Regions from separate parts of the Ensifer sp. 22521 genome, predicted to be linked through region 2. Evidence: riboswitches for the same ligand, from Rfam matches in the RefSeq annotation. Region 2 holds a riboswitch; each other region holds the start of a gene.
What was found. Region 2 has a riboswitch for cobalamin ahead of cobU (bifunctional adenosylcobinamide kinase/adenosylcobinamide-phosphate guanylyltransferase). Riboswitches for the same ligand answer to the same signal wherever they lie in the genome.
Positions count from the first base shown of each region.

Region 1 (4,013 bases), on a different contig from region 2:
TCATAACCGCAATCGCGGCCGTCCGGTGAGGGCGGGGTGCGGAGGAGAAGCCGCACGCGATCTCACCCTCGCGGCGCCGCCGCACGCTGCAGCCGGTCGATGATCGCTTCTCCCAATCCTTCCGAAGGGATCGGCCCGAAGGCGATCGTCGCAGCGCCACTGGCGTCGGCCCGCTTCATGTAGTCGAAGAGATTGGCTGCCGCTTCGTGAAGATTTCCGGTCGGGCTGAGATCGAGAACGATGGCCGCCTGTTCCTCGCCGGCGATCCGGCCGCCGCCGAAGCGGATCAAGGCCTCGCCCGCACGCACATCGGCAACATCGAGCCTGACGGCCGCGCCGGGCGCGTAGTGGGAGGCCAGCATGCCCGGCGCCTCGATCGTTGCTCCCGCCGTTTCCGGTCGGATCACCGGACGATCGAGCAGGCGCTCGATTTCTGCGGCATCGAGGCCGCCGGGGCGGAGCAGCCGGATCTCGTCGCCATCGACCTTGATGATCGTGGACTCCAAGCCGATTTCGGCCGGGCCTGCGTCGAGGATCAGTTTCAGCTTTTCGCCGAGATCCGCATCGACATGGACCGCACTGGTCGGGCTGATCTTGCCCGAGGTGTTGGCGCTGGGCGCTGCGAGCGGCCGCCCGAAGCGGGCGATCACCCGGCGCGAAAAGCCGTCGGGCATGCGGATGCCAAGCGTGTCGAGGCCGGCCGAGGCCAGCGCATGCACGCTGCTATCGGGCCGCTGCGGCAAGATCAGCGTCAGGGGTCCGGGCCAGAAGGTTTCCGCCAGGCGTCGGGAAATCGGGTCGAAGCGCACATGGGCCTCGGCCATCGCCATGTCGGAGACATGCGAGATCAGCGGATTGAAGCGCGGCCGGCCCTTCATCTCGTAGATGCGGCTGATCGCATCGGGATTGGTGGCGTCGGCGGCAAGGCCATAGACGGTTTCGGTGGGAATGGCGACCGGTTCGCCTTCGGCAAGAACGGCGCAGGCGCGTTCGATCGCGCGGTCCGGTTCCCTGCCTGTGTCGATGATCTCTGCCATGCCGTTTCCTTTCCGACGCTTCCTTAACGGACGTGCCGGGAAAACAGAACGATTTTTTTGGGGGCGTTCGGTTGCTGCCTCAGAGACTGCGGATGATGCGGCGCAGCGCGGAGTCCCGGGCACCCAGCATCAGCACGTTCTTGAGAGCAACCTTGGGGTCGTCCGTGCGGAAGAGGAGCCCGTTGTCGCGGACGTTGCGGTTGATGACCATCTGTCCGTCTTCGGCGTTCGGCTCGATCGCGACCGCGAAATACATGCGGGAATAGCCGCTCTGGATACGGTCGAAGAAATGCGTCTCATCACCAAGGTCGCTGAAGAAATTGGCGAAGTAGAACGACCAGGTGATGTCCTTGGAAGGCGTGACCGCCGTCCGCGCCGCCGTCACATGGCAATAGCCGAGATGCGGCTTGCCGACGAGCGTGCGGTGAAAAATCAGCTTGGGAAACTGGATCGAGGCATGAAAGCCGTTGATCCGCTTGTGCGTCGTGTCACCGGCGGTCGCGAGCTTCTTGCCGGTCCTGTCCGCGACTTCTTCGTAGCTCAGATACCGTCGCTCGCTCGGCAGCCATTGCCGGCGGTTGATCCTGCCGGTGCGCAGAAACTCGGTGTGAACGGCCGTCTTCGGCATGACCGCCGGCGGCTTCTCGGCCGCAGCGTCGTAATATCTGAACTTTGCCATGATCGTCAGTGTGCCATCTGCCTGCCGGACATCTTCGTCCGCCGGCAAGCCTAGTGGCTTATGGTTAATGAAGGATTTCCTTTCGTTCGCGGAAGATGCCCCTGCACATTCATGGGAATGTCGCAAACGGGCGAAGCCTTCCTGTGTCTGCGTCATGTCAGTCACAAAAGACGGCATCTGCCAAATTTTTGATCTATCTATATGTTTATAAAGTGAAAAATTCTCGATTCCGTTTCCAGAAGGCGGTTTCGATCGTGTCGTCATTCTGGAATTGAATGTCGCTATCCGGCGCCTGCCGAGGCGCCTTCCGCGCTTACATATCCTTACTCAAGGTGTCGTCTTCCAAAGGGGAAGGCGGAGAATTGGGAAGCCGGTCAAATCCCGGCGCTGCCCCCGCAACGGTGGTGGAGCGAAAGCCTCGGCAAAAGGCCACTGGACGGTTTTCCGTCCGGGAAGGCGCCGGGCTGGTCCTTCGAAGGACGGCTCCTGAGCCCGGAAACCAGCCTTGACAGACATAACCGTAACGGGTTGCGGCGGGCAGCCGGATCGGAGCCTAAGACGCATGGGTGCGCGCCCGTGCGGGTTCCTGTCCTGCCTCTCCGAAACATGGCGCATGAGGACAGGACATGGATACCAAGACCGATATGCTTCGCAAGCTGAAGGGCCGGCGTGACGGCTACAGCCTCGATCGGGCCTTCTACATCGACCCCGACTATTACCGGCAGGACCTGGAAAACATCTGGTATCGGGATTGGCTGTTCATCGGCCACGATTGCGAAATCCCGCGGGCCGGCAACTATTTCACCGTCCAGGTCGGCGACTATCCGGTCGTCATCACCCGCGATCGCCAGGGCACGATCCGCGCGCTCCACAACTCCTGCCGCCACCGCGGCTCCCGCGTCTGCACGCAGCACAAGGGCTCTTCGGCGAAGCTCGTCTGTCCCTATCATCAATGGACCTATGAGCTCGACGGCTCGCTGCTCTTTGCGCGCCAGATGGGCGAGGACTTCGACAAGGCTGCCCACAGCCTGAAGCAGATCCATTGCGAAACGGTCGGCGGCTACATCTTCATCAACCTGTCGGAGACGCCGGCGGATTTCGCCGCCTTCCGCGAGCTGGCATTCCCCTACCTCGCGCCGCACCGGCTGGGAGAGACCAAGGTCGCCTTCGAAAGCACCATCATCGAAAAGGGCAACTGGAAGCTCGTTTGGGAGAACAACCGCGAGTGCTACCACTGCGCCGCCAATCACCCCGAACTCTGCCGGACCTATCCGGAAGCGCCGACCGCGACCGGGGTGCAGGGCGCCAAGGACGATCCGGTGATTGCCGCCCATTGGGCGAAGTGCGAGGCCGAGGGCCTGCCGAGCGAGTTCCGGATGTCGCCGACCGGCCAGTTCCGCGCCGCGCGCATGCCGCTGGTCGATAATGCCGAAAGCTACACCATGTCGGGTGCGCCCGCCGTAAAAAGGGCGCTGTCGGCCGATGTCAGGCAGAAGCAGATCGGCACGCTCCTGATGTTCCACTACCCGACGACCTGGAACCACGTGCTTTCGGATCACGCCATCACCTTCCGCGTGTTGCCGCTGGGGCCGGAACTCACGCAGGTGACAACGAAGTGGCTGGTCCACAAGGACGCGGTCGAAGGTGTCGACTACACGCTCGAGGATCTGACTCATGTCTGGACCGAGACCAACGACCAGGATCGCCAGATCGTCGAGGAAAATGCCTTCGGCATCCGCTCGCCGGCCTATGAGCCCGGTCCGTATTCGCCGGAGCACGAGGGTGGCGTGATGCAGTTCGTCGAATGGTACTGCAAGTTCATGGAGCAGCGCCTGCAGGGCGATGCGGCTCCGCTCTCAAAGGTCGCCTGACATGCAGATGGCGTCCTCCTTCCATCATTTCGACGAACTGCATGTCTGGATCGACCGGCAGCAGATGCTCGAATGCACATCGGCGGTTGTCGAAACCGCCGATGTCATGACCTTCACCTTCCGTGCGGAGAAGCCCGCCTGGTTTCGTTATCTGCCCGGCCAGTTCGTCACCCTCGAATTGCCGGTCGCCGACGAACCGGTCATGCGCACCTACACCCTGTCGTCGACGCCATCGCGACCGCTGTCGATTGCCGTCACGGTGAAGGCGCAGGCCGACAGCGTCGGCACCCGCTGGATGTTCGATCACCTGAAGCCGGGCATGAAGCTCCGGGCTTTTGGACCGCTCGGAGATTTCAGCTTCGTCCGTCATCCCGGCGAAAAGTACCTGTTTATCTCCGCCGGATCCGGCATCACCCCGATGATGTC
Region 1 is NZ_JBQENM010000001.1:234,012-238,024, forward strand. Features, by position in the region: gene ACTJKE_RS01060 (L-threonylcarbamoyladenylate synthase) at 63-1,037, opposite strand; gene ACTJKE_RS01065 (DUF6656 family protein) at 1,117-1,716, opposite strand; cobalamin riboswitch at 2,030-2,238, shown strand; gene ACTJKE_RS01070 (aromatic ring-hydroxylating oxygenase subunit alpha) at 2,343-3,587, shown strand; gene ACTJKE_RS01075 (hybrid-cluster NAD(P)-dependent oxidoreductase) at 3,589-4,013, shown strand, end outside.
Region 1: it holds a riboswitch for cobalamin, as region 2 does, so the genes downstream of both, ACTJKE_RS01070 (aromatic ring-hydroxylating oxygenase subunit alpha) here and cobU (bifunctional adenosylcobinamide kinase/adenosylcobinamide-phosphate guanylyltransferase) in region 2, are expected to answer to the same signal.

Region 2 (4,013 bases):
CGTGCTCCTCGCCCGCCTCATGCTCCATCTCGTGATGCGACTTGCGGTTGGCGATATCGCTTTCGGTGCCGACGCCGAGGCCGAGCAGGATGGCGGCGGCCACCTCGCCGTTCTTCGCCTCGATCATGGTCGGCTTGCGGCTGGTGCGCGAGGAAACCTCGTCGCGTACCGCCTTGAGGCCGGACGCGTCGATCAGATCGGTCTTGTTGAGCACTATGAGGTCGGCAGCGGTCAGCTGATCCTCGAACAGTTCCTCGATCGGGCTTTCATGGTCGAGATTGTCGTCCTCGACGCGCAGCGCATCGACCTTGTCATGGTCGTCGGCAAAGCGGCCGGCGGCAACGGCAGCGCTGTCGACCACGGTGACGACGCCATCGACGGTGACTTCACTGCGGATATCCGGCCAGTTGAAGGCGGCGATCAGCGGCTGCGGCAAAGCCAGGCCCGAGGTCTCGATGATGATATGGTCCGGGCGGTTTTCGCGCTCGAGCAGCTTGGTCATGGTCGGGATGAAATCATCGGCCACGGTGCAGCAGATGCAGCCATTGGTAAGTTCGATGATGTCGTCCTCGGTGCAGGCCTCCGCACCGCAGCCCTTCAAGACGTCGCCGTCGACGCCGAGATCGCCGAACTCGTTGATGATCAGCGCGATGCGCTTGCCGTCGGCGTTCTGCAACAGATTGCGGATCATCGTCGTCTTGCCGGCGCCGAGGAAGCCGGTGATGACAGTCGCCGGGATCTTGCCGTGGCTGGTTCTCGCAGTGGTCATTATTCAACCCTTCATTTTCAGCGGCAAACCGGCCGCGACAAAGTAAACTTCAGCGGATTTCTCCGCAACGATCTGGTGAAGCCGGCCGGCATGGTCGCGAAACTCGCGCGCCATGCGGTTCTCGGGCACAATGCCGAGGCCGACCTCGTTGGAAACGAAAACGAGGCGCGCCTGCGCCTGCGGCAGGTAGGCGGCGAGCGCTGCGAACTCCGCCTCGATGTCGCGCTCCTCGAGCATGAGATTGGTGACCCACAGCGTCAGGCAGTCGATCAGCACGACGTGATCGGGATTATCGATGCGACTGAGGATGCCGACGAGATCGACCGGCTCCTCATGCGTCGTCCAGCCTTCGCCGCGGCGCATCTTGTGATGGTCGATGCGCGCGCGCATTTCGTCGTCCCAGGCGCGGCCGGTGGCGACATAATGTTTGGCGAGACCGGACGCTTCGACGAGCTTCTCGGAAAAGCTGGACTTGCCGGAACGGGCGCCGCCGAGGACCAGAACGGGTCCGGCGCTGGGATTGCTCATCGCGACCGCGCCAAGGTCAGCGGCAGATGGCAACAGCCGTTCGACGCGCCGGCGGCGCGTTCGGGAAAGTATCTGAGAGCCAAAACAACCTCCGTGATGGCGTTGGAGACGACACGTCTCCTCGGGCGGAATGCCCATGTCGGGTGGCAGGTCTCCTGGCTCACGGCGTCACGAGGCCCCACATCGCCTCGCTCAGAATGGACGAGGTTCCGATGTCAGGACCCGAGCGGCCCGCCTCACCTTCCCGGCGCTTTCCGGTGCCACAGCGAACCTTTGCGCGTCGTCTCCGACGCGCGGCGCTGTGGGCGGCTTCGTGAAAGGCGGACGATTCGTAGAAGAAGAGGCGTCCAACCCGGCTGATCACGATGCCACGCCAGTGGCTTTTCCGGCTCGATTCCGCACTGCCTCGATTGCCCCATGCAACCGGCTGGCAGCTCTGAATTTGAGCCCGATGGCGAACCCTGACCGTTCTACAGTCGCGGGGTCGGCTGCGATAAGGATGCCCGATTTGGGTCCATCCGTCACATTCCCAATTATTCCCCCCGATCGCCACGACAAGGGGGAACCATCCAACATCCGATGATTAGGAAGCGGGCGCCGCAAAGTCAATCGACGCTTGCGACACCTCCCCGGCCGACTTGCGTCGCGCGACGATTTGTCGAGCGCGAAGCCGCACCGGACATGAGGCGAATGGCAGATCGCGAACGAACATATTTTAGCAATGACGGATGTTGCGTTAAACTGCAGCGCCGCGCGTCCTATGGACGTGCAAAGGTCGCTGAACCATCCCGCAACCGACCCGAGGGGCTTCGTTTATCCGGTAGGCACATGGAACGCAGGCTCGCCGCCGTGATGATTGCCGACGTTTGCGGCTATGGGCTGCTTACCCAGGCCGACGAGGAGGGTACCTGCGCCCGCTTTCAGGCCGACCTGCACGAACTATTCGAACAAAGCATCGAGACGCATCGCGGCCGGCTGATCAAGACCATGGGCGACGGCCTGCTGGTCGAGTTCCACAGCGTCGTCGAGGCAGTCCGATGTGCGGTCGAGGTGCAGCGCGCCAAATCTGATAGTCGCGGCGTGGACGCGGGGCGGCTGCAATTCCGCATCGGCATCAATCTTGGCGACGTGATCGTCGAGGGCGACGACATCCACGGCGATGGTGTCATCATCGCCGAGCGCCTGCAGAGCCTGGCCGAACCGGGCGGCATCGTCATCTCCGGCACCGCCTACGACCAGGTCGAGAAGCACCTCGATGTCGGTTTCGTCTTTCTCGGCGAGCAGCGCCTGAAACACGTCGAAAAACCGGTTCGGACCTACCGTCTCTGGCTGGACGAAGCCCACGCCGGCAAGCCGAAGGCCAGGGCGCACCGTGGAAGACGCTGGGTCGCCCTGGCAGCGGCATCTGCCCTGGCATTCACAGCCGCCGCCGGCGCCGCCTGGTGGCGCCCGTGGCAGCCGCCTGCCGACATCCGTCCGGCTCAGGCCGTGGACTTCAGCCAGGCAGACAAGCCCTCGATCGCCGTGCTTCCGTTTGCCAATGTCAGCGATGACCCCAAGCAGGAGTTTTTCGCCAATGGCATGACCGACGGCCTTGTCACCGAACTGGCCCAGATCTCCGGCCTGTTCGTCATCGCGCGCAACTCGACCTTCACCTACAAGGGGAGATCGGTGACAGCCAGGCAGGTGTCGGAAGAACTCGGTGTCCGATATGTGCTTGAAGGCAGCGTCCAGCGTGCCGGAGAGCAGCTTCGCATCAATGCGCAGCTCATAGATTCCCTGGATGGCGGTCACGTCTGGGCCGGAAAGTTCGACGGATCGCTCACCGACGCCTTTGCGCTGCAGGACGAAGTGATGCGCGGCATTGCCGAAGCGCTTGCGTTGCGGCTGGATCCTGACCAGCAGATGGCCTTCGGGCGCAAGGAAACGACCGTGCCGGCGGCCTTCGATGCGTTCCTGCGCGGCTGGGAGCACCACCGGCGCACCACGCCCGAAGACTTCGCAAAGGCACTGCCCTATTTCGACCAGGCGATTGCGCTCGATCCCGCCTATGGACGTGCCTATGCCGCCGCAGCCATGGTCTATGCGCGCATTTACCTTTGGCGCTGGCACTATCAGCTGGGCATCACGCGCTTCGAGGCGCGAGCCAAGGCGCGGCAGTTTCTGCGGATGGCGCAGAAACATAAGACGGCACTCGCCTATCAGGCAGCGGCCCTCCTTGCCGAAGTGGACTGGCGGCATGCCGACGCGCTCGCAGACCTCAAGGAAGCGATCGCGCTGGAACCCGGCGACTCCTGGAGCTACGCATTGACGGCCTTCGTCCTGACATCCGCCGGACGGCCGGCGGAGGCTCTGCCCTATATCCGCACGGCGATCCGCCTCGATCCGCACTCCCCGTCCTTCTTCCTGTACGTCCTCGGCCTGACGCAGTTCAGCCTGGAGGATTTCGAAGCGGCAGCGGCAGCGGCGAAAAGCAGTATCGCACTCAACCCCCAGGATGACGGTCCTTTCCTTCTCCTTGCCTCTGCCGCCGGACATCTCGGTCACCGCGCGGAGGCTGAGGGGGCAGTCGCCCGCTACGACGCGCTTCGCATCAGCCGTGGCGGAACGCCCGTCTGCATTTCAGAGCGCCCGCCGCTGGACCTGGCGCAGCCGCATGCCAGCGAGAAGCTCTATCAGGGACTGCGTCTGGCGGGCGTGCCTGAGACCCTGATGA
Region 2 is NZ_JBQENM010000019.1:37,225-41,237, forward strand. Features, by position in the region: gene cobW (cobalamin biosynthesis protein CobW) at 1-769, opposite strand, end outside; gene cobU (bifunctional adenosylcobinamide kinase/adenosylcobinamide-phosphate guanylyltransferase) at 773-1,297, opposite strand; cobalamin riboswitch at 1,734-1,882, opposite strand; gene ACTJKE_RS25170 (adenylate/guanylate cyclase domain-containing protein) at 2,126-4,013, shown strand, end outside.

Region 3 (4,013 bases), on a different contig from region 2:
CCGCTTCGAACTCAGCCCGCGCGGCGACAAGGTGCTGCTGATCGTCACCCATACCCGGATCGCCAACCGCGGCATCATGACGAGCTTCTCCGCCGGCTGGCACGTGCATCTCGACCTGTTGCGCGACCTTTTGGAAGGAGAGCAGCCTGCAGCCTTCTGGAGCAAGTTTGCTGAGCTTGAAGAGCAGTACGACGCGCGCATCCCCAAGCGCTGACCGCCCGAGGTGACGAGACCTCAGAAGGGTGCACCGGCAAGGAATGACGGCCTTGCCGGCGCTTTTTGTCAAGTGCGGGCGAAACCGAGGATGAAGAGCGCCAGCGAACCGATCGATGCGAAGGTGCGAACGTGGTTCCACCAGACCCAGTCGGTGAGATAGCGCTCACGCCAGAGGTCGATTGCAGCTTGCCCGGGTGCAGCGGCCCCAAGTGCGTCGTTCATCGGCACGTTGAAGACGATCGTCACCAGAAGCACGCCGACGACATAGGCCAGGCCGCCCGCGGCCAGCAGCCATCGGCCCTCGCCACCCGAAATGAACGCGACGACGATCAGCGCCAGGCCGAGCAGCGCCGTGCCCATGAAGGCGCTGAGGAAGATCGGGTTCTGGATGACGACATTGATGGCGTTCATCGCGGCGATCCCCTGCTCCGGCGGCAGCCGCGACAAGGCTTGCATGATGCAGACCGAAAAGATGAAGAACAGCCCGGCCATCAGGCCGGAACCGATCGCGGCGGCAAACGCCAGAGCGGGGATCAGCGGGATCATGCGGCAATACTCCAAACGCCAGTTGCTGCGGTTTCCCGGGCGTAAGTTGCAAAGTCGCGCGGCCGCCGCCCAAGCACGCGCTCGACGTCGGACGTCACACTCGAATTGCGCCCGTCGAGCACCGAGGTGAAGAGATAGCGGATGAGTTCGACATAGTCATCAGGCACGCCGTCAGCCTGCAATTGCGCGGCGAAGTCGGCAACCGGAATGGCCTGATAGGAGATCGGACGTTTGGCCGCGGCAGCGATCTCGGCCACGGCTTCGGCAAAGGTCATCAGCCTTGGACCGGTCAGAGAATAGACCTTGCCGACATGATCATCGTCGAGAAGCGCTTCAACCGCGACGTCAGCGATGTCGTCGCAGCTGACGAAAGGCTCGGTGACTGTATCCACGGGCAGGAAGACCGAACCGCTTGAGACCCCCTCGGCCAGGAAGCCTTCGTTGAAGTTTTCGAAGAACCAGCTCCCCCGAATGATCGTCCAGTCGGCGCCGGAGGCCTGCAGCGCGCGCTCGGCCGCTTCCGCCTCGTCCTCGCCGCGCCCCGACAGAAGCACCAGCCGCCTGATGCCCGCGCCGACGGCAAGGTTTGAGAACTTGCGGATGGTCTCGACAGAGCCCGGCACCGCCAGATCGGGCTGGTAGCAGACATAGATGCGATCGACATTTTCGAGCACAGGCGCCCAGGTCGCCTCGTCCGTCCAGTCGAAGGACGGTGATGCCGAACGGGCGCCGATGCGCACCGCAACACCCCGCTCTTGAAGGCGCTCAGCCACCCGCCGCCCCGTCTTGCCGGTACCGCCCAAAACCAGTGTGACTTTCTGAGACATCGTTTCCTCCTAAGGTTCATCAACAAACATGAGCATCTCTCACATTTGCAAATGTGATAAATCCTCGTATTTTAAGAGTCAAGCCAAAATGTGAGCATCACTCATGATTACAGAAACAAGCCCATCCGCGGTCCCCGCCGAAGACGAGACTGCGCTGCGCCGGACACCCAGCCAGAAACGCAGCCGCGAGCGCGTCGAACAAATCCTTGCCTGCGCGACGGCGCTCATTCAGGAAAAGGGCAGCGACGCCATGCGGATGAGCGAAGTCGCTGAAAAGGCTGGAATTTCGATCGGCTCGCTCTACCAGTACTTCCCTGACAAGGCGGCGATCGTGCGCACGCTGGCCGAGCGCTACAATGCCGTGTGCAACGAGTGCATCGCCGCCGAACTTGCCAAGGTCACATCGCTCGCGGAACTACGCGACGCTTTCTGTGTGCTGTTCGACATCTACTACGACATGTTCCTGGCCGAGCCTGTGATGCGCGACATCTGGTCGGCAATGCAGGCCGACAAGGCGCTGCGCGAGATCGATCTTCTGCAAAGCCGCGCCGGCGGAAAACTTCTTGCCGATGTCTGGGCTAGGCTTGTGCCCGAAGCGCCGCGCGAAACCATTGATAGCGCCGCTTTCCTGATCATGCATCTCGGCGATTGCACCATGCGGCTTGCCGTGTCGGTCGATCGCACCGAGGGCGACCGCATCGTCGAGGCCTACAAGCAGATGATCCTCCGCGATTTTGTCGCTGATGAAGCGGCGGGCGGCGCAGGCTCAATTGACAACTCCATGACACGCTCCTAATCATCTGGGATCGATTGGTTCCCGGGACACGAACGTGTTTCGGGAGTAAACGGGAACGTGACGGATGGACCCATGCTGGGCATTCACATCACGGCCGACCCCGCGACTGTAGAGCGACGTCGATCTGCCATTCCGGAGCGATCCGGAAGAAGCCACTGGAAGAGACCACGAGAGGGTGGTCGATCTGGGAAGGCGAGGCAGATCCAGGGCTTCCCGCCCAGCGCCGTGAGCCAGGAAACCTGCCACTCGATACGGGCATAGGGCCCACACCGGGAATTTCCCGATGCCATCACGGAGGTTGTCATGGCTACGTCTACTGTTTCGAGCATTCCGCTCTCCCTCAGCGATCGTCTGACCGCTGGCGTCATCGCGCTCTTCATCGGCGCATTCCTCGTCTTCGGCGCCGGCCTTGCCAACTCGGCAGTGCTGCACGACACCGCGCACGACACCCGCCACTCCTACGGCTTCCCCTGCCACTAAGACGATGTTCCGGAACGTAACTCACGTTCCGCATCGAAGTGTCTGCGGACATGAACGCATCCGGCCTGTGCCGGATGTCGGTGTTTGTGCATGCCGGTTCGTCCGGCGCGCAACGGCCGTCCGCATGACAGAACGGGAAGGCTTGCAAACCACGCCGCAGCGCGTGGCTTTTGCCGTTATCGAGGGAATTCAAGATGATTGTCAGAACGCTTCTGGCCGCGATCGTGGCTGGACTGATTGCCGGTGTCTTCATGACCGGCGCCCAGGAATTTCGGGTAACCCCGCTGATCCTGCATGCGGAGGAATTCGAAGGCGAGGCTCCGGCCGCAACCGAACAGCCCGCTGCACAGCCTGGAACGACGCAACCCGCCGCCGAGGGCCATGACCAGCATTCGTCGCTGAAGGCGGTCTCACCGCTTTCCGCCATGCTCGATGCCCTGTCGCCGATCACGCCAGCCTATGCGCATGAGGGCGAACACGAGGAAGGCGGCATCATGTTCGGTATGAGCCGGTTCTCCGGCACACTCATTGCCAACCTCGTCACCGGCTCCGGCTTCGGCCTGCTCCTGGCCGGCGTCAGCCTGGTGATCGGTTACCCGATCACGCTCCGGAACGGCGCGCTCTGGGGCGCCTGCGGCTGGCTCGCCGTGCACATGCTGCCGGCAATCGGCCTGCCGCCGGAACTGCCGGGTTTCCCGGCCGCCGAACTCGGCGACCGCCAGACCTGGTGGCTGGCAACCGTCGCCCTCTCCGCAGTCGGTCTCTATCTCGTCGTCCTGCGCGAGGAGATCGTCTCCAAGGTCGCAGGCCTGGTGCTGATCGCAGCACCCCATGTCTACGGCGCGCCGCAGCCGGTCGATATTACGAGCAACGTTCCGGCCGTACTCGGCGCCGAGTTTGCGGTTGCCGCACTCGCCACCACGCTCGCCTTCTGGATCGTGCTTGGCGTCGTCTCCGGCTTCATCAACGAGCGTTTCGCGAGAGCAAACTGATCCGGCCGATCACGCCCCCCCATGGGCACCTGAACAAACGACGGCGGGGTTCAGGCCCCGCCGTTTTGCATGAGATGCGCGGCCAGCCGCGCGCGGCGATCGTCCGGCTCCAGCAGGACGCAGGTATCGCAGAAGCTGCCACCCTCCGTTTGGAAG
Region 3 is NZ_JBQENM010000045.1:19,500-23,512, reverse strand. Features, by position in the region: gene ACTJKE_RS35000 (SRPBCC family protein) at 1-214, shown strand, start outside; gene ACTJKE_RS34995 (anthrone oxygenase family protein) at 283-762, opposite strand; gene ACTJKE_RS34990 (NAD(P)H-binding protein) at 759-1,589, opposite strand; gene ACTJKE_RS34985 (TetR family transcriptional regulator) at 1,693-2,385, shown strand; cobalamin riboswitch at 2,384-2,646, shown strand; gene ACTJKE_RS34980 (CbtB domain-containing protein) at 2,689-2,865, shown strand; gene ACTJKE_RS34975 (CbtA family protein) at 3,060-3,857, shown strand; gene ACTJKE_RS34970 ((2Fe-2S)-binding protein) at 3,908-4,013, opposite strand, start outside.
Region 3: it holds a riboswitch for cobalamin, as region 2 does, so the genes downstream of both, ACTJKE_RS34980 (CbtB domain-containing protein) here and cobU (bifunctional adenosylcobinamide kinase/adenosylcobinamide-phosphate guanylyltransferase) in region 2, are expected to answer to the same signal.